One region of the Agrobacterium sp. CG674 genome, then DNA from elsewhere that is predicted to be linked to it. Evidence: predicted binding sites of a transcription regulator. Region 1 holds the regulator's gene; the other holds the start of a gene.
What was found. The regulator PhoB, encoded in region 1, activates phosphate uptake and scavenging genes when phosphate is short. The targets are predictions, from matches to a motif close to TGTCATNNANCTGTCAT.

Region 1 (15,170 bases):
GATTTGACGCCATGGAAACAAGGAACATCTTCGGTCCAGACCTGTTACACTCAACCACCCAAATGAGCCGTGGAGCAATCCATGCCAGCCGAAACGTGCATTGTTTTGGGCTGCCACGCTAATATCGCCTTACGGTTTATTGACGATAGGCGTCGCCTGTAGTGTAGAATGTCTGGACAACCAATTACTTAAGGTCCCGTAATGTACCGTGCGCTAACAAGAGATATCGAGGTCACAGTCGACCCCTATTATCTTGAAGAGCAGTCCGACCCGGCTGACAGCCGATATGTCTGGGGCTACACCGTTGTGATTTCCAACAATTCCGAGATCGGCGTGACGCTGGTCAACCGCTATTGGCATATCACCGATGAAAATGGACAGGTGGACGAAGTGTCCGGCCCCGGCGTGATCGGCGAACAGCCGCATCTGGAGCCCGGTGGCACTTACGAATATTCATCCGGCTGCCCGCTGGACACGCCATCCGGCATGATGTTCGGCCATTACGAGATGCAGTCTGACGCCGGAGAAGTCTTCACCGTGGCTATCCCCGCGTTCTCGCTGGACAGCCCGGGGCTGATGCGCGTGCTGAACTAAGGCCCGACAGTGTGCCGGACCTTTTCAGATCCGGCACATCATTGTCACTCCGCAGCTTCCAGCTCATCCACCGAATAGCGGTAGGTGGTGGAGCAGAACTCGCAGGTCACGGAAATCACGCCGTCTTCCTGACTGTCGCGGATCTCATCGGCTGAGAAGCCTGAGAGAACACCCTTGATCTTGTCACGCGAGCAGTTGCAGCGATCAAGGATCAGCTGCGGATCGTAAACCCGCACGCCCTGCTCGTGAAACAGGCGATAAAGCAGCTTTTCCGCTGGCACCTGCGGATCGGTCAGTTCATCCGTATCGACAGTGTCGATCAGGGCAACCGCTTCATTCCAGGCATCATCTACGGCATAGTCGACATTGTTCTCATCGCCATCGCCGCCGTGTAGATCCCGCTGGCGCAAACGCTCCGGTGCCTGCGGCAAAAATTGCGCGATGAGCCCGCCAGCACGCCAGCCGTGGCGGGGTTTACCTTCCTCATCACGGTCAAACAGCTCGGCAACGCCCAAGCGCACACGGGTCGGCAATTGCTCCGACTGACGGAAATAGACGCCTGCGATTTCTTCAAGCGTCGAACCATCCAGCGGAACGATGCCCTGATAGGGCTGCATGCCCACACCCTGATCGATGGTGAAGGCGAGAATACCGGCACCCAGCAACTGTTCTGGTGAAGTCTTTCCTTCAGCCGTCGCCTGCGCCAACCGCTCCTCATCGAAGCGGGCATAGGCGCGCATGTTTTCAGGCGCGGTAAAATCGGCAACCAGCAGGTCCACGGGGCCGTCGCTCTTGGTCTGGACCGTCAGCTTGCCGGAAAACTTCAGCGATGTGCCGATGAGCGCGGTCAAGACCACCGCTTCAGCCAGCAGGCGTGCGACAACCGGCGGATATTCATGCCGGTCCAGAATAGCGTTCAGCAGCGGCCCAACCTGCACGGCGCGGCCGCGCACATCCAGCCCTTCCACCTGAAAGGGAACGACCTTGTCGTCGCCAGCGAATTCGAGGGTGTCCAGATCGACCGTCACATCTGCCATATCACTTACTCCTAGGTGCCCCAACTGCGCACAGCCACACCGCCAGATAAGGCGGCGGGCGAAATTGGCCAGCGGGCATGATGCTGTTACCGCATAGATAAACCGGCGGAGGTGAAAACGGAACCACGTCCGGCCGGGTATTGCGGTGAAACATTGATGAAAGCTGCCGATGAAGTCCGGCAGCACGTGCTTGGTGCTACAAATAGGAAGCCATGCCGGATATTCAAGCACCCCGCATGGCTTGCCTCAACGGCACCCGGTCAGATCAGATAACGCCCATGCACCAGGCGATGATGGCCTTTTGCGCGTGCAGACGGTTTTCCGCCTCATCGAACACCACAGACTGCGGGCCATCGATAACGTCGTCGGTCACTTCCTCGCCACGATGGGCAGGCAGGCAGTGCATGAACAGCGCATCTTCATTGGCCTTGCCCATCAGCGCGGCATTGACCTGATAGGGCTGGAAAATGTTGTGGCCGCGGGCCTTGTGTTCCTGGTTCATGGAGACCCAGGTATCGGTGATCACGCAATCGGCACCTTCGACGGCGCGCTGCGCATCATGGTACAGTTTCACTTCGCCGCCATTGTTGCGCGCCCAGTTCATGAAACGGTCATGGGGCTCAGACCCCATCGGCACCGCCATGTTCATGCGGTAGCCAAAGCGGGCAGCACCTTCCACCAGCGAATGCAGCACATTGTTGCCATCACCCGTCCAGGCGATGGTCTTGCCCTTGATCGGGCCGCGATGCTCTTCAAAGGTCAGGATATCCGCCATGATCTGGCAGGGATGCGTATCATCCGTCAGACCGTTGATGACTGGCACGGTTGCATGTTCGGCAAGCTCCAGCAGACGCGAATGGTCTGTCGTGCGGATCATGATGGCATCCACATAGCGCGACAGAACCTTTGCCGTATCGCCAATGGTTTCAGCGCGGCCAAGCTGCATTTCCGTGCCGGAGAGAAACAGCGTCTCGCCACCCAGCTGGCGCATGCCAACATCAAAGGAAACGCGGGTACGGGTGGATGGTTTTTCGAAAATCATCGCCAGCATCTTGCCAGCCAGCGGCTTTTCCGCCGTGCCGTTCTTGGTCGCAATCTTGCGTGCACGCGCGTCATCCAGAATGACCCGCAGGTCCTCAGAGCCGACGGCCGAAAGGTCTAGAAAATGCTTTGCTGATGCCATTTCAATACAGTCCCATCGATGCAGGTGGCGCCTTGGGCGCGCACCTGACTATGCGCATTCAGGCGCTTTTTGCGGTTTTCGTCGTGAGGCTTTCCGCCGCACGTTCAATCCGGGCCAATCCTTCACGCGCTTCTTCAGCCGTTACAACAAGCGGCGGCAGAATACGAATGACGTTATCACCAGCGGGAACACCCAAGAGGTGCTCGGCGCGTATGGCGTGCAGCAGATCGGACGACGGCATCTTCGCCTTGATACCGATCAGCAGCCCCTCGCCTCGGATCTCCTCGATCACGTCGGGGTAGCGATCCTTCAACGATGCAAGGCCCTGGCGGAATATCAACGTCACATCCCGCACATGCTCAAGAAAGCCATCGGCCAGAATGATATCCAGCACCGCATTTCCGCACGCCATGGCCAGCGGATTGCCGCCATAGGTCGTGCCGTGAACGCCAGCCGTCATGCCGGATGCAGCTTCCGCCGTTGCAAGGCAGGCGCCGAACGGAAAGCCGCCGCCGATGCCCTTGGCCACGGCCATGATATCAGGCGTGACACCGGACCACTCATGGGCAAAGAACTTGCCTGTGCGGCCAACGCCTGTCTGCACCTCATCGTAGATCAACAGCAGGCCGTGCTCTTCGCACAAAGCGCGCAGGGAACGTAGGAACTCAGGGGCAACGGGGCGAACACCGCCCTCGCCTTGGATAGGCTCGATCAACAGGGCAGCCGTTTCGGGCCCGATCGCAGCCTTCAGGGCGTCCAGATCGTTGAACGGCACCTGATCGAAGCCTTCAACTTTTGGTCCGAAACCCTCGATGTACTTCTGCTGCCCGCCAGCCGCGATGGTTGCCAGCGTGCGTCCGTGGAACGCGCCTTCAAAGGTAATGATGCGGAATTTTTCAGGATGGCCGTGCGTGTAGTGGTAGCGACGGGCCGTCTTGATCGCGCATTCCAGCGATTCCGCACCCGAATTGGTGAAGAACACCTTGTCCGCAAAAGTTGCATCCGTCAGCCGCTTGGCCAGCGTTTCCTGACCGGCAATCTCATAGAGATTGGATAGGTGCCAGACCTTCTCGACCTGACCTTTCAGGGCTTCGACCAGGCGCGGATGGCTGTGGCCAACCGATGTGACGGCCACGCCCGCACCGAAGTCCAGATATCGTTCGCCGGTCTCGGTGATGAGCCAAACGCCCTCTCCTCGCTCAAACCGCAAGGGTGCTCTGGAAAACGTATCGAACAATGGCGCAGTGTCGGCCATGGCTGTCTCACTCCTTGCGCATAAAGGGCGCTGTCAATGGGTCTTACCGGTTATCCCGTGCCTGAAAATCAAAAATGCCGCCTCGCGGCGGCTTGGGGTATCCTCGTACTGCGAGGGCACTATTGTCACTTCGCCTTAGGATGTCAACAAATGTCCTCATTTTCAGGCATTCTCAAGCTGTTGTAGGGGCTGATATGGCGCACACTAGGTGTTGCTTTTCTGACTCACAAACACAGCAAGTTGGGGAAAACCGGAAAATCGATTCCAGATGATTCTCCCGACTCTTGTCACGGAGTCTGCCGACGATTAGGTTAACTCTCAATTACTAGATCGCAAGCGGCGGACCTAGTCACCTACAATCTGGCGGATACTCTGCGCGTGGTTCACTCCACGGCACAGCAGAATGATTCTGCCTTCGCGACCAGCGGAGACACGGCATGAACTGGACTGATGAACGGGTCGAAAGACTGAAACGGCTGTGGTCTGAAGGCCTCAGCGCCAGCCAGATTGCCGCCCAGCTCGGAGGCGTCAGCCGCAACGCCGTCATCGGTAAAGTCCATCGTTTGAACCTTCCAGGCCGCGCCAAGGCTGGCGGCACAGTTGCAACCGCTCGTCCCGCTGCAAAGCGTCCGGCAGCGACGACTGCACCTTCTGCTGCGGCACCCCGCGCAGCCACTTTCCAGGGCCGCGTTGCCCCTGCCCGCGCCAACACACGCGCAGCAGACGCCAACGTCCAGAAGGACGATGCGGAGACGGATGCACCACGGATTCTCGAATATGTGCCGGTCAGCAATTCCACGCTGCCGACATCGCTGCGCCTGACCCTGACGGAACTGACGGAACGCACCTGCAAGTGGCCAGTTGGCGACCCGCTGAAGGACGACTTCCACTTCTGCGGCTGTGACGCTTCTGAGTCCTCGCCGTACTGCCGCTTCCACGCAAAGCTGGCTTACCAGCCGGTAAGCGAACGCCGCAGAGCCTAAGGCTCGCAGTTCGACGCAATAAAATGAGCGGGCCTTTGGCCCGCTTTTTTGTTGCGTTTTTTTTTCGACTTGGACAAAGCAATGCGTCAGCGCAAAGGTGCACAGGCGAAGGCTTCACCAAGGAGATGGCGATTGATTTGTCAGTTTGTCATCGGGGATTGAACCGGCGTACCGGTAAGAGGACTTTGGGGCAGCAAGAGCGGCCAGACGTCACGGCATTCAGAGCCTCGGGATCATGCGGCGCTGCACCGAAATGCGGCGGCATGGCTGATCCCATATGCGGCAAGGGTGCGAAGCGCCTTATGGCTTTCGCACTCCGCACAGCATTCGCAGCGGATGATCGCAGCCCTTCGATTGAACGGCTGCAGGATCATGGCTTCAAGCTTAGCCCTGGCGGGCCTTGCGGTTGGCATAGCGACGATCGCGTTCTGCCTTGCGGGCTGCTTCGTCTTCGACGACGCGAGCGATACGATTTTTTTCCGCCGCCTTGCGTTCATTTTCCTCAGCGTTTGCAGCAGCTTCGAGTTCAGCTGCGCGTAGCGCGGCCTCTTCTTCCAGGCGCAATTTTTCTTCGCGCTTCTGCTGGTCACGCTCGGCCTGGCGGGCTCTGCGGGCTTCGGCAACGGCAATCTGCTCGGCCTGCTTGGCTTCGAGCGTGGGAGCCGCGGCTTCCTTGGCTTCGCGATAGGCCTTCAAAAGAGCGGCCTTTGCCTCGGCAGCAGCGCCGCGACGTTCGGAAACTTCGTTGTTCTTGATATTTCTAGTGTTTCTCAAATCTCTATTCCAGTTGATGCGTCATACCGATCAGGGATCAGGTTTTTTTGGCGCGTTTGGTTGGGATAACTGCGGGCTTCAAGCTGTCTTCCAGTTCTTTCGCAAGACGCGCTTCCCGCAGCCTGAGGGTCTTTTCATCACGGGCGCTCGCAATCGAGTTCAACTCATCGACCGCTTTGCCGCGGGCAAAAAACTGCGATTGCGTCGCTCCGAAAGCAATTTCGGCCTGCTTGCGGGATTTGCTGTGAGCGTCTGACATGGAATTTTCTCCTATCGCATCGCACTGAAAACCGGAATCGATTTATGGATAGAGCGATACGCATTCACGGCTCGAAGCGTATTCTTGCATATAAGAATGCAATACGTCCAAGCATGTGGCCGACTTGCGGCATAAAAAAAGGCCAGGCAACATGCCTGACCTCGGTGGTCTCAAACTTTCGACAATGCCAGTACATCCGTGGTCAAAGGAAAGTCGATACCCGTATTAAGCAGCCTGGAGATTGCAGGCAGACATCTTGCCGGACTTGTTGTCCCGCTCGAGATCGTAGGAAAGCTTCTGGCCTTCTACGATTTCGCGCATGCCTGCACGCTCAACAGCGGAAATGTGCACGAATGCATCGGCGCCGCCGTTGTCTGGCTGAATGAAGCCGAAGCCCTTGGTGGAGTTAAACCATTTTACTGTGCCTGTGGTCATAATGAACCCTTTCAAAGCATAAGTTATAAGTCACAGAACGTGAGTCCTGTGTGCGGTGTAGCGATTTTTTTGAAAGGAAGGGTTAGTTCAAAGCGCGGTGCTAATCGCGCGGTAACCAAAGCTCAGCAAGCAAAATATCGATGACCAATACATAGAGCCTTCCGGCCTATGAGTCAAACTTTAAATTACAGAAACTTAAAATCAACACTCAGAAGCTGTGCAGGTCACGCCGGTCGTTGGCACGATCTGCCCCAGCTAACGCATTGATATCCATTGCACCAAACGCAAAACACCGCCCCTTGTGGGAGCGGTGCATGAGATTTTGACGCCATACAGAAGCGTTCTAGCCCCGAGGCCTGGTCAGGCTTCCATGGAATATCCGGCACCACGCACGGTGCGGATCACATCCTGCATGCTAGAGAAGTTGAGTGCCTTGCGCAGGCGCCCGACATGAACGTCCACCGTGCGCTCATCCACGTAGATATCGTGACCCCAGACACCATCGAGAAGCTGGGAGCGCGAAAAGACGCGGCCGGGTGACACCATGAGGAACTCGAGAAGACGAAACTCGGTTGGTCCAAGCCGTACTTCGCGGGCCTTGCGGTGAACGCGATGCGTTTCGCGGTCCAGCTCGATATCACCGCATTTCAGCACGGAGGACAGAACCTCTGGCCGGGCGCGGCGCAACATGGCCTTGACCCGCGCCATCAGCTCTGGCGTTGAAAACGGCTTGACGACGTAGTCATCCGCACCCGTGGCCAGACCACGCACGCGTTCGCTTTCTTCGCCACGCGCCGTCAACATGATGATCGGCAGCCGCTCGGTTTCCGGGCGCATTCTCAAACGACGGCAAAGCTCGATGCCAGAAACGCCTGGAAGCATCCAGTCGAGGATCAACAGATCCGGCGTGCGTTCCTGCAAGCGGATTTCCGCTTCGTCACCACGCGGAATGGTATCCACGTCGTAACCTTCGGATTCCAGATTGTAACGAAGAAGAACGCTCAAGGCTTCTTCATCTTCGACAACTGCGATTTTGGGCACCATGGCTAGAGACTCCGCCAGTCGTATAGAGAATTCACTCGGTCACTGCACCAAGCATGTTGGAACTATCGTCCTTCGGGCGGTCGCCCTCGGGCTGGTTGCCAGTGGCCATGTAGTAGATGGTTTCCGCGATGTTGGTCGCATGGTCGCCAATGCGCTCAATGTTCTTGGCGCAGAACAGGAGATGCGTGCAGGTGGTGATGTTGCGCGGATCTTCCATCATGTAGGTCAGCAATTCGCGGAACAGCGATGTGTACATCGCGTCGATTTCCTCGTCGCGTTCGCGGATGGCCTGCGCCTTTTCAACCGAACGGGTGGAATAGACATCAAGAACTTCCTTGAGCTGAACCAGAGCAAGCTCGGAGAGATGCTCGATACCACGGGCCAGCTTGCGTGGAACGCCTGTGCCGGCAACAGCGAGAACGCGCTTGGCTGTGTTCTTGCCAAGGTCGCCAACGCGCTCCAGATCAGCGGCGATGCGCAGCGTTCCGATGACTTCGCGCAGGTCGGCAGCCATGGGCTGGCGCTTGGCTATCGTCACGATCGCCTTGTCGCCAATTTCGCGCTCGGCGTGATCGAGAATGGTGTCATCAGAAATCACCTTCTGCGCCAGGGCCGAGTCCGAATTGACCAGCGCACGCACGGCGTCGGCGCACATCTGTTCGGCAAGGCCACCCATTTCGGCGATCCGGCGGGTCAGGAACTTCAACTCGTCATCATAGGCGGACATGATATGGTTTGGTGTCGGCATGTTCGAATTCTCCAGTTAGATGACGCCACCCGCCAAGCTCGCAAAGGCTCAGGCGGGGTGGCGTGGATGCTATGACACGACAGAGGGCAGGATCAGCCGAAGCGACCCATGATGTAGTCCTGTGTGCGCTGGTCATCCGGGTTGGTGAACATCTTGTCGGTATCATTTTCCTCAACCAGATGGCCGAGGTGGAACATGGCCGTGCGCTGAGACACGCGCGCCGCCTGCTGCATGGAGTGCGTGACGATGACGATCGTGAAATTGCTGCGCAACTCGTGGATCAGCTCCTCGACCTTTGCCGTTGCGATGGGGTCGAGCGCCGAGCAGGGCTCGTCCATCAGAATGACTTCAGGCGAAACGGCGATGGCGCGGGCAATGCAAAGGCGTTGTTGCTGACCGCCGGACAGGCCGGTACCGGATTCGTGCAGGCGATCCTTGGCTTCGTTCCACAGGCCGGCCTTCTGAAGGCTGGCCTCTACGATCTGGTCCATATCGGCCTTGCTGCGGGCAAGACCGTGAATGCGTGGACCATAGGCAATGTTTTCATAGATTGTCTTCGGGAACGGGTTCGGCTTCTGGAACACCATGCCGACACGCGCGCGCAACTCCACCACGTCGATCGCTGGATCGTAGACATCGTCCTCATCGAGCGTGATCTTGCCGGTGACGCGGCAACCGTCGATGGTGTCGTTCATGCGGTTCAGGGTCCGCAAGAAAGTGGACTTGCCGCAACCGGATGGGCCGATCAAAGCTGTCACCGTGTTTTCGCGAACGTTGAGGTTCACATCGTACAAGGCGCGCTTCTCGCTGTAATAGACAGAAACGTCCTTGCCGATCATCTTGTACGAAACTTCATTCATTTTCTTGTCCAGCGCCTTTTCAACTGCTGTATCCGACAACATGTTCATAACCTTCAACTCCTCTACCAGCGCCGTTCAAAGCGCCGACGCAACAGGATTGCGCCAACATTCATGACGATGAGGAACATCAGCAGGATGATGATAGCGCCGGATGTTCTCTCAACAAAGGCACGTTCTGCTTCGTTCGCCCACATGTAAATCTGCACCGGCAGGGCCGTGGATGGATCCATGGGTGTTGTCGGATAGTTCGTAACGAAGGCAACCATGCCGATCAGAAGCAATGGTGCGGTTTCACCAAGGGCATGCGCCAGACCGATGATGGTGCCGGTCAGAATGCCGGGCATGGCAAGCGGCAGAACATGGTGGAAAATCGTCTGCATCTTGGATGCGCCGAGGCCAAGAGCCGCAGCACGGATGGAGGGTGGCACTGCCTTCAGCGCCGCACGGGTGGCGATGATGATGGTTGGCAGCGTCATGAGCGTCAGCACCAGACCGCCAACCAGCGAGGCCGAGCGCGGAAAGCCCATGAAGTTGATGAAGACCGACAGACCGAGCAGACCGTAAACAATAGAAGGAACGGCAGCCAGATTGTTGATGTTGACCTCGATGAGATCCGTCAGGCGGTTCTTTGGTGCAAACTCTTCCAGATAGATGGAGGCTGCGACACCGATGGGCAGAGACAGCACCAGCACGATCAGCATCATATAGAACGAGCCGATGAGAGCCACGCCAACGCCGGAGGCTTCCGGACGGCTGGATGCGCCGTTGAAGAAGATGCCAGTGTTGAACTGCTTGGCAATCTGGCCAGCATCGGACAATTGCTTGACCCATGCGAGCTGCTGATCGGATATGCGGCGGTTCTGTTCATTGACGGTCAGGTCGACCTGACCCTTGAAGGCGCTGTCGAGATCGCCTGACGCCAGAAGGGAAACCGTGCGTGTCGTGCCGATGATAGCAGGATCGGCAACGACGACATCACGAAGCTGAACGCGGATACCATCCGAAATCATCGCAGACACACCACGCAGAGCCGTGCGGTCATCCAGCGAAACGCCGAGTGCCTTGGCCACCGCATTGCGAGCGACGAGCGGATAGTTGGCCGTAACAAGCTTGGCCGGGTTCTGTGCACGCACATTGTCCGGATCGATGATCTGTTCAGAGAACTCGACCGGGACCGTGATCATGGTCTGCTGGAACGCTGTGTAGCCCTTGCCGACGACCGACCAGAGCAGAAGAAACAGGAACAGCAAGCCGAAGGTGATGGCTGCGAGACCGTAGGTGCGGAAGCGGCGCTCGGAGGCGTAGCGGCGTTTGATGCCGATATCGCGCCGGACCTTCTTCGTTGCGGCTGGGGCAATTGTGCCCGGAGTAACGACGTCGGTCATTCGTACTGCTCCCGGTATTTGCGCACAATATAGAGCGCGTAGATATTGAGGCAAAGCGTGATGGCAAAGAGGGTGATGCCAAGCGCGAAGGCAACCAGTGTCTGTGGCGAGGTGAACTCAAGGTCACCCGTCAACTGGCTGACGATCTTGACGGTGACGGTGGTCATCGGCTCGAACGGGTTGAGTTGCAGGCGTGCTGCCACACCTGCGGCCAGCACCACAATCATGGTTTCACCGATGGCACGCGAGGCCGTCATCAGGATCGCGCCGACGATGCCTGGAAGGGCTGCCGGAAGGATGACCTTCTTGACGGTTTCAGAGCGGGTGGCACCCAGACCGAGTGAACCGTCACGCATTGTGCGTGGCACGGCGGTGATGATGTCATCCGACAGCGACGAAACGTAAGGGATCAACATGATGCCCATGACGAAGCCAGCGGTGATGACGCTCTGTGCCTGGATGAAGTTCGTGTAGTCGCCGGTCGCCAGTCCGTTGATCTGCGAGGAAATGTCGCGCAGGAACGGGCCGACAGTTGTGAGCGCGAAGAAGCCGTAAACGATGGTCGGGATACCCGCCAGCACTTCCAGCAGCGGCTTTGCAACCGAGCGGAAACGAGGGCTTGCATATTCGGCCATGTAGATGGCGGAAAACAGACCGACCGGCACGGCAACCAGCATGGCGACGAAGCCAATATAGAGCGTGCCTGCCAGAAGCGGAATGAGGCCGAACTGACCAGCGCTATCAGTGGCACCAGCAGCAGCGAAGCGTGGGTCCCACACGGTTCCGAAGAAGAACTGGTGAGCGGGCACCATGTTGAAAAACTGAATGGCTTCCGTCAGCATCGACAGGACAATGCCGATGGTGGTGAGAATGGCGATGGATGATGCCACCACCAGAGCTGCCAAAATGACCTTTTCGACATTGTTGCGCGCCCTGAAACGTGGGGCAATGCCGCGCATGGCATACATCGCACCGCCCAGCGCCACGACAAGCACAACAAGGACCATTCCGATCTGGCTGGTCGCGGACATGGTGTTCAGCGTTTCGGCTGCCTCCACCATGTATGGCTCTGGGTCTCCGGCAATCGCAACACCCTTGGAGCCCAGCAAAGGACGCAGGGTAGCCGGATCTGCTTTCGCCGCAGCGAATTCTTCCGGTGTCAGACGCTCAAGCCCGCGCGCAATCGAGCCGACCATGCCGTAGCTGAGGCCCTGTTGGGCTTCTGATTGTGCCTGAATGTCGTCTGGAAAAGACGCACGCACCGCTGAAGTGATGACGAGAGGGCTGATGACTAGCCAAAGCGCCAGAATGAAGGCAGCAGGAAGAACGGCCCAGACGAGAACATAGGAGCCGTGATAACCCGGCCGGGAATGCATTTTTGTGGTGCTTGCGCCCACCATTGCGACTGCGCGACGTGTGCCAAGCAAATAGCTGGCTATGCCGATCAGCGCCAATATCAGTAAAAGAATGGATGTGTTCATGGAGACTTTCCTCGGCGCATCAGAAAAAGGGATGCGGTATCAGGCAGCTTTGTTATTTGCACATCGGATCGTCCGAAGGCCGGGCTGACCTTTCAGTCATCGGGCTTCGCGACAGGCGGCGTAGTCCCCTGCTCGGCTTCGGCTTCCAGATTGATAGATCCTATTCATCGGGTCGTATGAACATCCGGTAAATAGGGCCTGTCAGCCCATGAGCGCCTTGGCAGACAGATAGATGGGAGGCGCGGCATCACTGCCGCGCCTCCCGTCCGGATTACATGACCTTACCGGTTTCGAACTGGGCGCGGATTTCCTTGCGCTCTGCTTCAGGAGCAGCAACCAGGCCGTAGTTGGACAGCGGAGAGTCTGGGCCGATCATCTCGTCGGAAACGAAGAACTCAACATATTCCTTCAGGCCAGGAATAACGCCGAGATGCGCCTTCTTGACGTAGAAGAACAGCGGGCGAGACACAGGGTACTTGCCGCTTGCAACGGTTTCCGTGGAAGGAACAACGCCGCTGACGGTTGCAACCTTCAGCTTGTCCATGTTGTTTTCATAGAATGCGAGGCCGAATACGCCAACGCCGGTCTTGTTGGCAGCGATGCGTGCCAGCGTTTCCGTGTAGTCGCCGTCGATATCGACAGCAGCGCCGTCTTTACGAACTGCAACGCACTTGGAAGCAGCCTGCTTGGCGTCTGCAACGAGACCCTTGATTGCGGCAGTCGCGCCAGATTCCTTGCAGCCGTCAGCCATGATCTTCTCTTCGAAGACTTCGCGTGTGCCATGCTTGGAACCAGGAATGTAAGCGGCGATCGCTACATCTGGCAGTTCCTTGTTGACTTCCGACCACTTCTTGTAAGGGTTGGCAACGAGCTTGCCGTCCTTCACGATTTCAGCGGCTAGACCAAGGTACAGGTCCTTTGGCTCGAGCTTGACGTCCTGGTTGGACTTGTCCATCGCGAAGACGATGCCGTCATAACCGATCTTGACTTCCTGAACGTCGGTAACGCCGGCTGCCTTGCAAGCTGCCAGTTCGTCAGACTTGATGGCGCGCGAAGCGTTAGCAATGTCGATGGTGCCTTCACCAACGCCAGAGCAGAATGCCTTCAGACCGCCGCCTGTGCCGCCGGACTCAACAACTGGAGCCTTGAAATCAGGGAATGTTTCAGCGAAAGATTCAGCAACGATCTTTGCGTAAGGCAGAACGGTGGACGAACCGGCTACCTGGATCTGGTCGCGAGCAGCGGCAGCGCCTGCAAAGGCAACCGAAGCTACCAGGGCTGCTGCGGACAATTTTACGATATTCATGTGACTCTCCCGTAGGGTGCCCGCGGTGGGCTTTTGTGAACGCTGCCGGCAGAGTTTTACCCTATCACCCAAACTGGGCTACCCCGGCGGCTTCTTCATAACCAGTCTTGCCACACCCTTTTATGTCATTTCGGTGAAGTATTTGTGACAATCTAGTTGATTGATTTTAAAACGCTTTTTTGATTTCCTACGGGACGAGGAAATCATTTATGTCAAAATCTGACGGTGAAGTCCGTTCCCACGTCCATTTCCGAACGGATAATCAGACGAGCACGGTGTCTGGTGAGGATATGCTTGACGATGGCGAGCCCTAGACCGGTGCCTTTTTTGGAGCGGCTGTCTGCGACGCTGACCCTGTAAAACCGCTCGGTCAGGCGCGGAACATGCTCTGCGGGAATGCCCGGCCCCTTGTCCAGAACGCTAACCTCGATAGGTTTGCCAGCCAAGGATTTCAGGTGCACGTCGACCACCTTGCCTTCCTGACCGTATTTGCAGGCATTCTCGACCAGGTTCTGGAAGACCTGCACCAGCTCATCCCGGTCCCCCGTTACCTCGACCTTCTCATCCGTGACATGGAGATTGATCGTGACATCGAGGTCTTCGGCAAGCGGCAGAAGCGCATCCCGAACGTGGCCCAGAAGCGGCACAAGATCGACCTTCTGGTCCGGCGCAATATTGGCGCGCAGTTCCAGCCGCGACAGCGACATGAGGTCGTCAACCAGCCGGCTCATGCGGGTTGCCTGATCCAGCATGATGCCCAGGAACCGCTCGCGGGCCTTGGGATCATCGCGCGCCGGACCCTGCATGGTTTCGATAAAGCCACGCAAGGACGCAAGCGGGGTTCGCAACTCATGGCTGGCATTGGCGACGAAATCGCTGCGCATGCGGTCGATGCGGCGCGTTTCAGAAACATCGCGAAAGGACAGGATGTAGAGCGCGGCCTGCGCCTCCCCCGGCACGACTGCAGGCGCGATGCGCACGATGAAGACGCGCTCGGACGGCAGGCGCTCGGAATGTTCGGTCTGGTTCGTCTCTCCCGTCGCAATGGCTTCTCTGATGACGTCCAGCAGCCCGGGCGAGCGCATGCGACCAGAAATATGTGAGCCGATGGGCAGCACGCCAAATGCTCGCTCGGCAGCAGCATTTTCAAAGAGAACGCTGGCATTTCGATCCAGAATGAAAACCGGCATATCGAGCGCGGCGAGGCCCGAACGCACACCGGCAATGAGGCTCTCGGCCACTTCCTGCTCGTCCTCAACGGGTTGCGATGCCTGCGCCTTCACATCCAGCGAGGGTCTGGCGTTGACGGTGAGAATGGCCAGAACGGCCGCAGCCCACAAGACGGCTGGAACAACGGGAGACATCCATTCGAGTGACGCGACGACGGCCAACATGGAGACGACCAGAATGGGCAGCCAGCTGTGCCGAAGCTGGCTCAGATACCGTCTGGCGCTGCGTTCACTCCCTATCATCTCCATTCACCCTATGCCTTTCGTCGCAAAATCGCCCATCGAACCCTTTTATCCCTCTTTCATGACAGAGATTCATCACTATGTCTTTTCCCACAGTTTGATATCCATGTGTGGTGGAGGCTCAGCGCGATGAGCTCTTTTCATGCGATCTTTCATGCGACGTGAACGACAGGTCGGCAACGACTGCACCCAAAGGGAGCCAGAATGAGCGAAAACGCCAAGGACCGCTCCGTTGAACTTCAGATCAACGGAAAAACACGCATCTTCAACATCGACGATCCGGTTTTGCCGGATTGGGTGGAAGACGCCAAGCTGACGGCTGGCGGATTTCCCTATGACAAGAAGATGAACCGC
Region 2 (15,170 bases), on a different contig from region 1:
GTACGCGACGTTTTCTTTTTGAACTGGCTGACACAGAGCAGTAGGAGTGAAGGACACTCAGACCTGCTTCTCTGCCTTTTACAGTGACTTGAGCGTCCAGGCGACGATGTCGCGGGTTGCACCAGCGAACGCGCTGTCTATACCCTTGACCAGATTGGCGTTGCCGGAACCGTTGATACGGGCGCTGGAGCGGAACACTTCCTGCGCCCGCACAGTACCGTTCTTATCGTTCAGCAACTTTACCGAAATCTCGATATTGGCGACGTTCTTCGTCGTATCGACCTCGAATGCGCGAATATCCGTCACGACCTGATAGTCGATGGCGAGGCCCTGGCCAGGACGACCGACGCCCCCGAGCTTGCCCGTGTCCTCAAACGCTTCAACAAGCTTCGACTGGACCATGCGCGGCAAGCGGTCACTCCACTGCGATCCCGCGAGATACTGCATCTCGGAGCCTGACAGACGCACCACAATGTTCTCACTGTCCAATGCCTTCAACGCGGTCGGATCCGCGATCAGCAACTGCCTTGAGCGCAGTGTAGGACCTTGCGTGACGGACGTAGACGTCACGGACAGATCGAATGTGTCATTCTTGGCGCTACCACCGCAGCCTGCCAGCAAAGCTGCAAGCACAGGTAACGTGACGAGCGCTTTGCTGCCCGACCGGTAGGAAGCCTGCCCGCGCATCAACGAAATTTTCAAAGTCGTACCTCCCGTCAACGCCTTGTACGGCCGTCATATTGTTTTACGTTTTCGCCACCGAAGATCAGTCGCTGCGGATCGCGATCAAAATTCGAAATGGTGTTGTTCAGATTGTCGACGGTCTGGCGAGTGCTGCCAATCAGCGCCTGGAAATCCTTCAAGCCGGAACCTGAGAAGCGCGCGAGATTGTCTGCAATCGGACCGATACGTGCGTTGAGATTATCGGCAACAGCCTTGAACGATGCCAATGTCTCACGAGCCTTGGAGAATAGCGAATTGGCATCATCGGTTCCAAGCAGTCCGTCAACTTTCGCCAAAATTCCATCGACGCGGCTGGAAGCGAGGTTCAGCTTGCGCGACATATCGGTAAAATCAGCAATTGCCTGATCGATATCCGGGCGGCGCGTGCCAACGTCGTCTGCAATCTGGCGGAATGTCGACATTGCCTGACGCGCATCGGCAGTGGCGGTGGACACGTCGTCGACCACATTGCCAACCTTTGACGGGTCAACCGAGGCCAGCAGCTCGTCAGCCCTCTTCACCACGACCTGAACCTCGGAACTAGCCTGTTCGAAATTGCGCGAAGTGCGCTGCACCGTTTCCATCACGTCCTGAATGCCGCCAGACGATGCTGCCACGTCTGACGTCACCTTGTCGACATTGGCCAGAATGGAGTCGATCTTCTGCGAATCGACAGCCTTCACAAGGTCTTCAACCGCTGTGAGTGTGCTGTCTAGACGGACAGAGACCGACTGAACTGTCGTGGACAGTGAGCTCAGGCTGGAAATGAAATTCTCGATACCATCGGAATTGGAAGCCAGCGCATTGGAGAACTTCTCCGCATTGCGCACGGTCTGTGTCAAAGGTCCGCGCGCATCCTGCACAAAGCCCTGCAACTCACCGATAGCGCCATCGGCGCGGCGCAGGATCTTGTCCGCTGTTGCCAGAAGGTTGGTCACGCTGGATAGGTCAGCCGTCAGTTCTGCAGGCACGCCAGTGTCGAACGACTTCTGCAGGATACGCTCTTCATTGTTGCGACCGCCTGATAGTTCGATATAGGCAGCACCCGTCAAGCCCTGAATTTCAAGCACGGCACGGGTGGATGGAAACACGGGTGCATCGGCCTGCACTTCCGTAAATGCGATCGAATAGGCCGGGTCGTCGCGGTCAATAGAAAGGCCACGCACTGTGCCCACGGGAATACCGTTGAAGCGAACCGGCGAACCGACGGACAGGCCGTTGGCAGAGCCCGGAATACGGATCGTCAATTGTGCAGTTGGACCGCCCCGTCCGAATTCCGCCATCCAGTACACGAAGCCGAAGGCGGCTGCGATGATGATCAGCGTGAAAATTCCGACGATGGTGTAATTTGCCTTGGTTTCCATGGCTATCCGTCACTCCCCGGAATGTGTTGCGTGCCGTCGGGAAGAACAACGGCGCGTGCCCGCTTTCCGCGGAAATATGATTGAACCCAAGGATCGTCGCTTTCGAACATTTCCTCGAGTGTACCTTCTACAGCAACCTTTTTATCGCCAAGAACGGCAATGCGGTCGCAGACCGAGAACAGACTGTCCAGGTCGTGGGTGACCATATAAACGGTCAAACCCAGCGAATCGCGCAGACGCGCAATCAGCATATCGAATTCCGCTGCACCGATAGGATCAAGTCCAGAGGTCGGCTCATCCAAAAACACCAGATCGGGATCCAGCGACAGAGCGCGCGCCAATGCAGCGCGCTTAATCATGCCGCCCGAAAGCTCAGACGGGTATTTGTCAGCCGCATCAGGGGCCAAACCGACCATCTCGATCTTGATGGCAGCAAGCTCGTCCATCAACTGCTGCGGCAGATCCAGATATTCGCGCATGGGAAGCTGAATGTTTTCTTTCACGGTCAAGCCGGAAAACAACGCACCCTGCTGGAAGAGAACACCCAGACGCGTGTCGAGCCCCATCCGCTCTTCGTCCGTCGCCTTGTCATAATCCGTTCCGAGTATCTTGATGGTTCCGCCCTGACGCGGAAGAAGCCTCAAAACGGCCCGCATCAGTACGGATTTACCGGCACCGGAAGGCCCGATAAAACCGAGAATTTCTCCACGGTAGACATCAAGATCAAGGTTATCGAGGACCACCTTGTCACCAAACGCAACAGTCACGCCCTCAACCGAGAGAATGACTTCCCGGTCTGCTTTTTTCTTTTCGGTTTTCAATGCCTGCTCTTGCACAGCCTCTCCCTCAAAAATCGATGGCTGCGTAGAAGATGGCGAAGACGCCATCGACCAGGATGACGACGAAAATGGATTTGACCACGGATGATGTCACGTGCTGGCCAAGAGATTCGGCACTTCCGCCAACTTTCATGCCTTCCACCGCCGCGACAATGCCGATGATCAGCGCCATGAACGGCGCTTTGATCATGCCGGAAGCAATTGTCGAAGCCTCCACGGCTGAATGCAGGCGGGATACGAACACTTCAAACGTTATGCCGGAATAAAGGAGCGAAACGACAGCAGCGCCAAACAATGCGGCGAAGTTGGCGATAATCGTCAACAGCGGCAGCGCAATCGTCAGCGCCACCAGCCTTGGAAAGACCAGCACGCCTACCGGATTGAGCCCGATGACTTTCAGCGCATCGATTTCCTCGCGCATTTTCATGGAGCCGATTTCTGCGGTAATCGCGCTACCGGACCGGCCAGCAATCATAATGGCGGTCAAAAGCACGCCAATTTCACGCAATTGCAGAATGCCGACGAGATCGACCACAAAAACTTCAGCGCCGAAATATCTCAGCTGGAACGCGCCCTGCTGCGCGATGATAGCGCCAATGAGGAACGACATCAAAAGGATGATCGGAACAGCGCGAACGCCCATGTGATCGATCTGGTTGACGATGGCTGCAGGAGAAACCCCGCGCCCGCGCCCCAGCTTCATCTGCGCACCGCGCACGGCAGAGCCGAGAATATACATGCCCGCCAGAAAGTCCGCGCCAGCCTGCACAACATTCTTGCCGATAGGATCGAATATGCGCTGAACAACACCGATCTTGTTATTATTCTTTGGCGGCAGAGGTGCCTGGTCCGGCAGACCCGCGATAATTGCTTCGAAGCGCTCATTGCCTTCAAACGCGACCTCTGTACCAGACTTGTCCATCCGGTTGCGCAGCCGGCGCAGCAGCCACGCGCCCGTGGTGTCGATGTCCTCGACACCCGAAAGGTCAATCGTTACAGGCCCAGAGGATTTTGAAGTCTCGATCTTCTCAATGTCTGCGAGAACGGGCGAGACATTGGCGTTGCGCCAGGAACCGCTCAGAACATAGCGCGCAGCGCCACGATCTGCGTTGTCATCCGCTACGATCGCTGCCGGTTGCGCCTTTTGCTGTGCCTCAAGTTCTTGCATCTTGCTCCAAGCGAATGCAGCCTATTAATAAATGAGTAACGACTCATATCCATTGACGGATCACCAGGCCACAGGGATCACGTCAGATTCCGATCATTTGTTGTTGGCAACCGGATTTTACATCAGACGAAAGGTTAAATTCGATGAGCCGTTACCTTGAAGCCACAGCGGAGGCCTTTCCCGTCGCCGGAAGTTTCACCATTTCTCGCGGAAGTCGGACAGAAGTGGTGGTCGTGGCGTGTACCATCACGGAAAACGGCTTCATCGGACGGGGCGAATGTGTCCCTTACGCCCGCTACGGCGAATCAGTCGAGGGTGTCCTGGCCGATATAAGCGCCGTGTCAGATGCGATCTCGAGCGGCATCGACAGGATGGAACTCCAGCGCCTCATGAAGCCAGGTGCCGCGCGCAATGCGGTGGATTGCGCCTTATGGGATCTCGAAGCAAAACAATCCGGCAAGTCCGTTTCCGCGTCGCTGCTTTCCGTAGAGCCGCAAGCCATTATCACAGCGTTTACGATATCGCTGGGCGATGCGGACACGATGGCGGCCAAGGCAGCGGAGAATGCATCGCGCCCGCTTCTGAAAATCAAGACCGGAACAGAGGATGACGCCTCGCGCCTTCGCGCCGTCCGGGCAGCGGCTCCCCACGCACGCATCATCGTCGATGCAAATGAGGGGTGGACCGAACTCAATATTGAGTACCATCTTGCCGTCGCAGAGGAATTGGACATCGCGCTCATCGAGCAGCCATTGTCTGTGGGAAAGGATTCTATCCTTTCGCGCATCAAGCGCCGGGTGCCGATCTGTGCGGATGAAAGTGTCCACCACACGGCGGATCTCGCCTCCTTAAGAGATCGATATGATGCCATTAATATCAAGCTAGACAAGACAGGTGGCCTGACGGAAGCACTCGCCATGAAGAAAGAGGCCGAACGGCTCGGCTACACCATCATGGTCGGCTGCATGCTGGGCACCTCGCTCGGCATGGCGCCTGCCCTCATGCTTGCTCAGGACACGGCATTTGCAGATCTCGACGGTCCTCTCCTGCTGGCGCGGGATCGTGTTCCGGGCCTTCGCTATGAAGGATCACTCGTTTTCCCGCCAGAGCCGGAGCTCTGGGGCTGAACCTCACGCTGCCCGTTGGCCGATCAGCCCAGCAATATTGACGGGCTCCAGCTCATGCACCGTCGTTTCGAGCTGCTCGTCGGACTTCATCCACGTAATTAGCTCAAAGGTTCCGTCGGCATTCTCGGCAACGGCTGTGCAGCTCTCCACCCAGTCGCCGGTGTTGATGTAACGGATACCGTCTATATCCTGCATCACGGCATGGTGGATGTGACCACAGATGACACCATCGACGTTGTTGCGACGTGCTTCATCTGCCACCACACGCTGAAACTCGCCAATGAAGTTGACCGCATGCTTAACCTGAAGCTTGGCCCAGGCTGAGAAGGACCAGTAAGGCAGGCCAATGCGGCGGCGCACGGCGGCGAGCAGAACATTGATTGCAATTGCCGCGTCATAGGCCCAGTCACCCAGATAGGCTAACAGACGGGCGTTGCGAACCACCACGTCGAACTCATCACCATGGATGACGAGGTACTTCTTACCGTCAGCCGCTTCGTGGATCATTCGTTCGGCAACTTCTATTCCGCCGAAATGGGTTCCTGGAAACTCCCGGAGAAATTCATCGTGGTTTCCCGGAATATAGACAATGCGTGTACCCTTGCGCGCCTTGCGCAGCAGCTTCTGCACAACATCGTTGCAGCCCTGTGGCCAGTACCAGTTGCGGCGCAGGCGCCATCCATCGATGATATCGCCAACAAGGATAATGGTATCAGCCTCGTGATGGCGCAAGAAATCCAGAAGGAAATCTGTCTTGGCCGCCTTGGAGCCAAGATGCACATCTGAGATGAAAAGCGTTCTGAACTGCCTGGCTTCGGTTTGCGCGGCCATGGAATGGTTCCCTCTGTCTCGGCAACTTTCTCCCTCTGCAAAACCAGACTCGTGTTTCAGCAAGATGACAAAGCGCCATTTCCGCAGATCGGCGTGCTTTTTACGCAACTTCGAATGTACGGATTTTGCGCAGTCCAGATGAAATAAACGGCTGTACGCACTGCCTGATTGTTGTATGCAAAGGCCTCCCAGAAACTTGAAATAAAGCGGTGATAGAATGAGTTCTCAGGACACGGGCAAGACGCAAGACAAGAACCCCAATGCGGATCTGGAAGAACAGGCGCTTTTCTATCACCGTTATCCTCGCCCCGGTAAGCTGGAAATCCAGGCATCCAAGCCGCTTGGCAACCAGCGCGATCTGGCGCTCGCCTATTCCCCGGGCGTTGCTGCCCCTTGCCTCGCCATTCATGAAAACCCTGAAATGGCTGCAGAATATACGGCACGCGCAAATCTGGTTGCGGTGATTTCCAATGGTACAGCGGTGCTGGGCCTTGGCAATATCGGTCCACTGGCCTCCAAACCAGTCATGGAAGGCAAGGCCGTCCTGTTTAAGAAATTCGCAGGCATCGACGTTTTCGATATCGAAATCGACGCACCGGGCGTCAATGACATGGTGTCGACCATTTCGGCGCTCGAGCCCACCTTCGGCGGCATCAACCTAGAAGACATCAAGGCACCGGAGTGTTTCGAAGTCGAGCGCCAGCTTCGCGCCAAGATGAATATTCCCGTCTTCCACGATGATCAGCACGGCACAGCCATCATCGTTGCGGCTGCCGTGACGAACGCGCTAGAACTGGCTGGCAAATCAATAGGTGACGTTAAGATCGTTGCGTCGGGCGCGGGTGCCGCAGCCCTCGCCTGCCTCAACCTGCTGGTCGTGCTAGGCGCAAAGCGCGAAAACATCTGGGTGCACGACATTGAAGGCCTCGTCTATGAAGGACGCAACACCTTGATGGATGAGTGGAAAGAGATCTACGCGCAGAAGACCGATAAGCGCGTCCTGAACGAAACCATTGATGGCGCCGATGTGTTTCTCGGCCTGTCTGCCGCTGGCGTTCTGAAGCCGGAGCTTCTGGCCCGCATGGCTGAAAAGCCTCTCATTCTGGCACTCGCCAATCCTAACCCTGAGATCATGCCGGAACTGGCCCGCAGCGCGCGCCCCGATGCGATGATCTGCACCGGTCGTTCCGACTTTCCTAACCAGGTCAACAACGTCCTCTGCTTCCCCTACATCTTCAGGGGTGCGCTGGATTGCGGCGCGACGACGATCAACGAAGAAATGAAGATGGCCGCGGTTCACGCGATTGCGGAACTGGCGCGTGAAGAAGTTTCGGAAGTCGCCGCCAAAGCCTATAGCGACGAGACGCCAATCTTCGGACCGAACTATCTCATCCCCTCACCTTTTGACCCGCGCCTCATCCTGCGCATCGCTCCTGCGGTGGCACGTGCTGCCGCTGCTAGCGGCGTAGCCGCACGCCCCATCACAGATTTCGACGCCTATCTCGATCAGCTGAACCGCTTTGTCTGGCGCTCCGGCTTCATCATGAAGCCAATTTTCAATCTGGCGAAGACCGCAGAAAAGAAGCGCATCATTTTCGCAGAAGGTGAAGATGAACGCGTTCTGCGCGCCGCACAGGTTCTGCTGGAAGAAGGCACAGGCGTCCCTATTCTCATTGGTCGTCCGCAAATCATCGAGGCGCGCCTGAAGCGTTTCGGCCTTCGTATTCGCCCGAACGCAGACTTTGCCGTGGTCAATCCGGAAGACGATCCACGTTACCGTGACTATGTGGATGACTACTTTGCGCTGGTCGGTCGTGCCGGCATCAACCCGGAAGCGGCGCGCACGATTGTTCGTACCAACAGCACCGTCATCGGCGCTCTCTCCGTCAAGCGTGGCGAAGCGGATGCCCTGATATGCGGCCTCGAAGGTCGCTTCGACCGCCATTTGAAGGATGTGAACCAGATCATCGGCAAGAGCGAGGGTGCCCACACATTTGGCGGCCTCAGCCTGCTCATTACCCAGCAAGGCGCAATCTTCCTCACCGACACCTTCGTGAATTACGAACCAGCGGCTGAAGATCTGGCGGAGCTTGCAATCCTTGCAGCCAAGGAAATCAAACGCTTCGGCATCACGCCAAAGATCGCTCTCGTCAGCCACTCCAATTTCGGATCTCGCGATTCCGAAAGCGCACGCAAAATGCGCCGTGCCTTGCAAATGGTGCGCAGCGCAGCGCCAGAACTTGAGATCGATGGCGAAATGCAGGGCGGGTCAGCACTTTCGGAATCGCTGCGCAAGCGTGCAATGCCCAACAGCTCCCTTTCTGGTGAGGCAAACCTTCTGGTGTTCCCGAACCTCGATTCGGCCAACATCACCCTCGGTGTTGTCAGGACGATGACCGAAGGCCTGCACGTTGGGCCAATCCTGCTGGGCTCGGCACTTCCCGTTCACATCCTGTCACCAACGGTGACATCGCGTGGCGTCGTCAACATGGCAGCGCTGGCTGCGGTGCAGGCTTCCCACCCTTCGGTGTAATCGCGGGTTAACATAATTTTGAACACGGCCTTGCCGCTTTGAGGTGGAGCCTTATGTTATCCTGAACTAAAGCACGTCATCCGCATCCTGCGGGTGACGATTACAGGATATGACCTGCACCATGGCAGGACAGGAAACGGACGGACAATTGATCCCGCGCCGACACCGCATGATCGGCACACTTGCCTTGCTCCTGCTGGCTGCGCCCGCAACGGTGCAAGCAAACGATGTGTGCGAGACGCTTCGCTCGCAGCTGGAACAGCAGCCAAGGCAGACATTTGGCAACACCGCAGAGGTGCGGCGGATCGCCAATGCGCTGGCCCAACAGAACATTCTGATCCGGCGTATCAAGAATGACATGCGTGGCTATGGCTGCACCTCCGGAAGCATCATCACCTATGGCAATCCCAATGCTGAGCTATGTGGCGAGATTGGCTATGCGCTGGAGCAGGCAGAAGCCGAACGGGACATGATCGCGCAAGACCGCAACCGCATGCTTGCCGACCAGCGGAGCGAAAATGCGCAAGGCTCGCGAGATCGCATTCTGGCCGAGCTCAATGCGCAGGGATGCTACGACGAACAGCCATACTATAGCACCACGGACCCATCTGAAAATCCCGACATGCAAGAGCCCATTGGCGGGTATGGCGCGGCAGACAATCAGGACTACGCACCAACGCCCGATATGCCAATGCAAGGAGGCCTGAGAACCCTTTGCGTTCGCACATGCGATGGCGCGTTCTTCCCGATTTCATCGGATGCGACGCCGCTCGATTTCAAAGATCAGGCCGCGCAATGCGAAAGAATGTGCCCGGGCACACAGACCGAGCTTTTTTATCATGAGCTTCAGGGCCAGGAGAGCGCGGACATGGTTTCTGCCAAAACCGGCCAGCCCTATGCTTCCATGCCAACCGCATTCGCTTATCGAAACAGCACCACCGCCAATCGTTCCCCCTCCTGCAGCTGCAATATGACCGCCAATGGCGACCCGATGAAGAAGCAGGATGGCAAGGCAAGCGGACCGCAATCGACGCCTGCGCAAAGCTCTGCCAGCATCACCACCATCCCGTCACCGAAAGGTGACACAGCGCCAAAACCTGCGGAGACCAAGCCGGTGGAGAAGGCTGAGCCGATCCCTGAGCGCGATTATGATCCTGCTAAAAACAAGGTGCGAATCGTCGGACCCCAGTTCCTGCAGGAAGAAGCAAGCCGGATCGACCTTAAGAACCCGGCTCTTCAGGGCGCCCAACCGCAGCAGCAGTAAGTGGCAGCGCCCTGCCCTTACCTCTGGCCCCATCTGTCTTGAAAGACGAGGTCTTCAAGCCGCAGCCTTTGCCGCCAACCCTTCACCGCAAGTTCCGGCTCGGTGTACAGTTCATCAACCCGACCAAGACAGAGCCACGCGACGATTTCGATGTGATCCGGGATCGTGAGAATCTCGCGAATATCGGCATCGTGAAAGATGCTGACCCAGCCCACGCCAACACCCTCTGCTCGCGCAGCAAGCCATAGGTTCTGTACGGCGCAGACGGTGGAGTACACATCCATGCGCGGATTGTGGGTCCGGCCCAAAACGACGTCACCACCCCGCGTCGGATCGCAAGTCACACAGATGGAAAGCGGCGCTTTGCGAATGCCCTCAAGCTTCAGGCTACGATAAAGATCCTGCTGCTCGCCGGCAAACATGTCCGCCGCTTCTGTATTGGCGCGGCAAAAGGCTTCATAGGCCCGCTGGCGGGTGGCAGGGTTCGTTACAAGTGTGAAGTTCCAAGGCTGCATGAACCCGACCGACGGCGCTGCATGGGCAGCAGCGAGTAATTTCGCTACGAGATCATCCGGCAGTGGCTCCGGCAGAAACTGGTCGCGAACGTCGCGTCTGGTTTCAATCGCTCGGTATACCGCCGCCTTGTCTATGTCTGAAAATGCCTGTGCCTTCCGCACCGCATGTTGAAAATCATCATCCTGCATCGTCAATCCCCAACAATACAGGGCTTATGCCGCTTATCAATAAAACGCGCAAGCAAGCACTGCTTTTCCCGGATTGGTCGGAACCGCGACCCCGCCTCTCGCATTCTAGACGAAAAGGAGAATGCAGATGGATTGCTATACGGAATTGCGTCAACAGATCGGCCAGGACCTAGACACACTCAAAAGCTCCGAGGGGCCAAAGTCGATTTTCGAGCTGGCAGACGCCTATCTTCTGGCCGACGCAGACCTGACACGGCAGGTGGTGGAAGACATAATCAAACAGGAAGCCGACAAGCGTTCCATTGAAATTCACTGATCGAAACCAGATATCTAGGCGGGGATGGGCTGATAATTGGAGAGTATGCGGGTGATGTCATAACTGAGAATTCGCTCATCCTTATATGTATCAGCGTCGTTGTCGCCATTCTCGCGAGTATCATTCTCGCGTCGCGCCATCGCGACAAACTCATCATCAAAATCGCAACGACCGCTCTTCCGAAGAGCGATGACGCGACACCTCTCGACAGACACTGGACGGATATCAGGCGCGAACAGAGCCACGCAAATGCACTGTCTTTAATCCAGTCCAACATGGCCGCTTTTGCAGCACGGGTAAACTCAGCGCGCGCGGCAGGCCGAAGCCTTGATCTCATGTATTACATGTGGAATGCCGATCTCACCGGTCAGCTCATGATGCGTGAGGTTATAGCCGCCGCGGATCGTGGTGTCAGGGTCCGCTTGTTGCTGGATGATCTTGGCGTATCTATTTCCGACCGCGTTTTCCAAGCCATAGACAGCCACCCCAATATCGAGCTGAGGCTCTTCAATCCCACGAAGGCTCGGGAAAATGTGGTTCGTCGAGGATTGGAAATGGTGCTGCGGTTTCGCAGCGTCAACCGGCGCATGCACAACAAGGCTTGGATCGCCGATGGCCGCATTTTGATCGTGGGCGGACGTAATATCGGTGATGCCTATTTCGATGCTGCGGAACAGGCCAACTTCCGGGACTTCGATGTCATCGCGCGTGGCGACTGCATTGCAGACGCCGAGGAGATTTTTGACGATTACTGGAACAGCGCCGTCTCCGTGCCAGTCCGTTCGCTTCTAGCGCGTCGGCCTTCAAAGCTTGCCAAACTCAGACGCAAGATGGACATGCTGGCTTCAGGAGCCGCCGCACGCCCCTATCTGGAGAAAGTTGAAAGTCAGCATCACTCCGGCAGTTTTTTGATGTCAGACAGTTTGCACTGGGTTGATAATGCCAAGGTGGTAGCCGACCCAGCAGAAAAGGCCGCTGGCAAGCGCCGCAGTGGCCACAATTTCCTGATGGAAACACTTCTGCCTGTCATGGAAGACACGGCACAGCAGTTGAATATCACATCGCCCTATTTCATCCCCGGGCAGAAGGGGGTTGAAACCTTCTCCCGCCTTTCCGCCTCAGGCGCATCCGTTTGCATCCTGACCAATTCTCTGGCAGCGACCGATGTCGCGGCGGTGCATGCCGGTTACTCCCGGTATCGCAGGCCGCTCCTCACCAACGGTATCAAGATCCACGAACTCCGCTCGCTGGCTGACCAGAACAAGTCCTTCTCCCTGCGCGGCTCAGGGCAAGCCAGCCTTCACACCAAGGCGTTTACACGCGACAGTGAAATCGGCTTCATCGGCTCGCTCAACTTCGACCCGCGGTCCATGTCGCTCAATACGGAAATGGGAATGCTGTTTTCCTCTCCTGAGCTCGTCGAAGAGATGGACGTGATTTTCAAAGAAGAAACCAGCCGCCAGATGAGCTTCGAACTGACGTTGAACGAGCGCAGAAATGTCACTTGGACGGGCATGGTCAAAGGCGTTCCCAAGCGATACCGCCGTGAGCCCTACGCCAGTTTCAGCCGGCGCCTCCTGGTCGGCGTTATGGGGCTTCTTCCACTCGAATCTCAACTCTGAACAAAACATGCAAAGTGAACTGATCGATTTTCCCTCTCAGGCATTTTAGCTCTATGGAAATTCAGGAGAAATCGATGTTCATCGCGCCGCCCGACCCCAAAACGAGCATTAAAATAGCGGAAATGTACCGCAGTGCCGAAAGCACTCACGGTTACCTGCCCAATATGTATCGCGCTTTTGGCCACCGTCCGGAAGTCATGGAAAGCTGGAGTGCGCTTCTCTCAAGCCTGAGAGGAAATATCGAGCCACGCAGATATGAACTCGTGACACTGGCCGCAGCACGGGAGCTCAAATCATCCTACTGCATGCTGGCGCACGCCTCTGTGCTGGCCACTGAGGGGCTGGGTGCTGAGGAGCTGGCCAGCATCGTGAACAACGCAGAAAACGCGCCGCTGAATGAACAGGAGCGCGCAATCATGTTTTTCGCAACAAAAGTAGTTCGTGATGCGACTTCGATCACGCAAGCAGACATTGACGCCTTAAAAACCCATGCGCTGACCGACGCCGAAATTTTCGACATCGTGGCAGCAGCGGCAGCAAGATGCTTTTTCTCAAAAACACTTGATGCGCTGGGCACGTCCCCGGATCAGGCCTATGTCGATAAGCTTGGGCCAGAGCTTTCCGAAAAGCTTGCGCTCGGGCGGCCGATTGAACGAGACGCCTGAGCTATTCAGCTTACGTCAGGCAGCAGCCTTTTTGCCGAGCAGTTTTGCTGCCTGGATCTGAACCAGCGTATCAAGGTTCTGATTGACGCGGCAATAGAACTCTTCATCAATGAAGGGGCGCAGCATGAAGTCATTGCCGCCCGCTTTCAGGAAGCGTGCCGACAAGAGACGGTTGTTGGAGGATGAGACGCCAATGATGCGCAACTCGTGGGAGCCGCGCATGGTGCGGATGCGGCGGGTCAATTCAAAGCCATCAATATCAGGCATGTTATAGTCAGTCACAACAAGGCCGATGTCAGGATTCTTGCGCAGGATTTCCAGCGCTTTTGCGCCGTTTTCAGCAAGGCTGACGCGGAAGTTGTAACGCTTCAGGCGGCTAGACAACAAGGCGCGTGCGGTTGGGCTGTCGTCGACGATCAACACATGGTGGCGATGGTTCGTCAGGAAGCGGCAGACGGATTCCGTCAACATATCGACTGCGAACACATTGTCCTTGAGAATATAATCGACCACTTCCTTGGTGATCAGCTTTTCGCGCGTATCTTCGTGGAAGGTGCTCGTAAAAACGATCGTTGGGATGGAAAGGTCAACGAGGTATTCCAGCGCTTCGCCGTTCTCTGCGCCGGGCAGGTTGATGTTGGACACAGCAAGTGTGACCTCTTCCGAAGAACGCTCATAGCATTCCTGCAATTCTTCGAAGTTACGGCAGATCTCTACAGAGAGACCAAGCAATTCATTCAGCCGTCCGCCGATCATTTGGGTGAAAACGTTTGAGTCTTCAGCAAGCAATATTCTCGTGTTTTCAAATGCCACGCCGGCATACTGCATGCCTGTTATACCTAGAAAATTCATAGTGCCCCCAAAGACCAAACCAGCTTTGAGATCGACAATACACTCTGATATTTTCAGAATAATTAATCCACAATCGACTTGCGAACTATGGTTACCTATTCGCAAACCATTTTCTCTGCCGTTATGCAGAAAAATCAGACCGTCATGAGCTTTAAGGTGTCGATAACCTTCTGGAAATCGTAAGGTTTGGGGAAGAAAACGCTGCGCACCGGCAGCGATTGGTCGGTTGGGGTATGATGCCCAGATGTGACGACAATACCAAGAGGCTTGCTGACAGCCCTCGCCCAATTCGCAAGCCCCACTCCGTTCATGCAGCCGGGCATGTCGACATCAGTGAAAAGAACGTCGATATCGGTGCGGCTTTCCATGATCTCTATGGCTTGATCGGCTCCTGTTGCCTCGACAGCGTCGAAGCCTGCATCCTCCACCAGATCAACCGCCATCATCCGTAAGAGCGGGTCGTCCTCCACGACAAGTACCACTTGTCTGGCATATGCGTTGCGCTGTCCCATGGCTACTACCACCTGTTTTTACATCCAAGCGTCGTATCGTCGAGAGTTCGTGACCTTGGATAGAACAACGCCCACCCGAGCCGCATGTTCCTTCAAGCCCGACTGAATCAGGCCTGACAAGTCTCCATTATGGGACAGCAACGGCGAAATTCCCCTCTCTCATTCATGATAAGGCTCGGACAGAACGAGGCATTCCTGCACCGACAAGCAGATGCTGACCAGTGATGGAACACGCGCTTTTCGATGCAAAAAACGCACCAGTGGCCGCGATTTCTTAGCTTTTCGCAGCACGCAGCATTGGCGTTACCGCGCTACTTGAGCCACCCGGCAATGCGACCCACAGCTTCGGCAATGTCCGACACTGAACCGGCATAGGAAAACCGCAATGCGCGGTGGCCTTCCAGCGGGTCAAAATCCATGCCGGGAGTAGCTGCCACGTCGATTTCCGCCAGCATGCGTTTGGCAAACTCCATGCTGTCATTGGAATATCGGCTGGTATCGACATAGGCGTAAAAAGCACCGTCCATCGGCGATGCCAGGGGCAGACCAAGTTCTGGCAGGCGGGTCAAAAGAAAGTCACGGTTGGTGCGATAGCTTTCCTTGTAGACATCCAGTTCCTCCTCTGCGGAGAAAGCCGCAGTGGCAGCCAA

Region 2: ACQZ51_RS11350 (UDP-2,3-diacylglucosamine diphosphatase) is a predicted target of PhoB. The motif match lies at 6,106-6,122, and genes of this name have one in related genera.

What each region holds. Positions count from the first base shown of each region.
Region 1 covers NZ_JBNWDZ010000001.1:358,499-373,668, reverse strand. Annotated here, with positions in the region: gene apaG (Co2+/Mg2+ efflux protein ApaG) at 202-594, shown strand; gene ACQZ51_RS01840 (Hsp33 family molecular chaperone) at 639-1,631, opposite strand; gene argF (ornithine carbamoyltransferase) at 1,897-2,814, opposite strand; gene ACQZ51_RS01830 (acetylornithine transaminase) at 2,873-4,069, opposite strand; gene ACQZ51_RS01825 (GcrA family cell cycle regulator) at 4,507-5,052, shown strand; gene ACQZ51_RS01820 (DUF6481 family protein) at 5,437-5,826, opposite strand; gene ACQZ51_RS01815 (hypothetical protein) at 5,864-6,085, opposite strand; gene ACQZ51_RS01810 (cold-shock protein) at 6,311-6,520, opposite strand; gene phoB (phosphate regulon transcriptional regulator PhoB) at 6,881-7,564, opposite strand; gene phoU (phosphate signaling complex protein PhoU) at 7,596-8,312, opposite strand; gene pstB (phosphate ABC transporter ATP-binding protein PstB) at 8,405-9,220, opposite strand; gene pstA (phosphate ABC transporter permease PstA) at 9,235-10,557, opposite strand; gene pstC (phosphate ABC transporter permease subunit PstC) at 10,554-12,038, opposite strand; gene ACQZ51_RS01780 (substrate-binding domain-containing protein) at 12,310-13,344, opposite strand; gene phoR (phosphate regulon sensor histidine kinase PhoR) at 13,557-14,816, opposite strand; gene ppk2 (polyphosphate kinase 2) at 15,021-15,170, shown strand, end outside.
Region 2 covers NZ_JBNWDZ010000003.1:437,792-452,961, forward strand. Annotated here, with positions in the region: gene ACQZ51_RS11325 (ABC-type transport auxiliary lipoprotein family protein) at 79-687, opposite strand; gene ACQZ51_RS11330 (MlaD family protein) at 717-2,087, opposite strand; gene ACQZ51_RS11335 (ABC transporter ATP-binding protein) at 2,090-2,908, opposite strand; gene ACQZ51_RS11340 (MlaE family lipid ABC transporter permease subunit) at 2,934-4,094, opposite strand; gene dgcA (N-acetyl-D-Glu racemase DgcA) at 4,238-5,221, shown strand; gene ACQZ51_RS11350 (UDP-2,3-diacylglucosamine diphosphatase) at 5,225-6,052, opposite strand; gene ACQZ51_RS11355 (NADP-dependent malic enzyme) at 6,270-8,585, shown strand; gene ACQZ51_RS11360 (DUF2865 domain-containing protein) at 8,707-9,849, shown strand; gene bluB (5,6-dimethylbenzimidazole synthase) at 9,867-10,553, opposite strand; gene ACQZ51_RS11370 (hypothetical protein) at 10,681-10,869, shown strand; gene ACQZ51_RS11375 (phospholipase D family protein) at 10,929-12,491, shown strand; gene ACQZ51_RS11380 (carboxymuconolactone decarboxylase family protein) at 12,566-13,156, shown strand; gene ACQZ51_RS11385 (response regulator) at 13,172-14,008, opposite strand; gene ACQZ51_RS11390 (response regulator) at 14,143-14,520, opposite strand; gene ACQZ51_RS11395 (pyridoxal phosphate-dependent aminotransferase) at 14,832-15,170, opposite strand, start outside.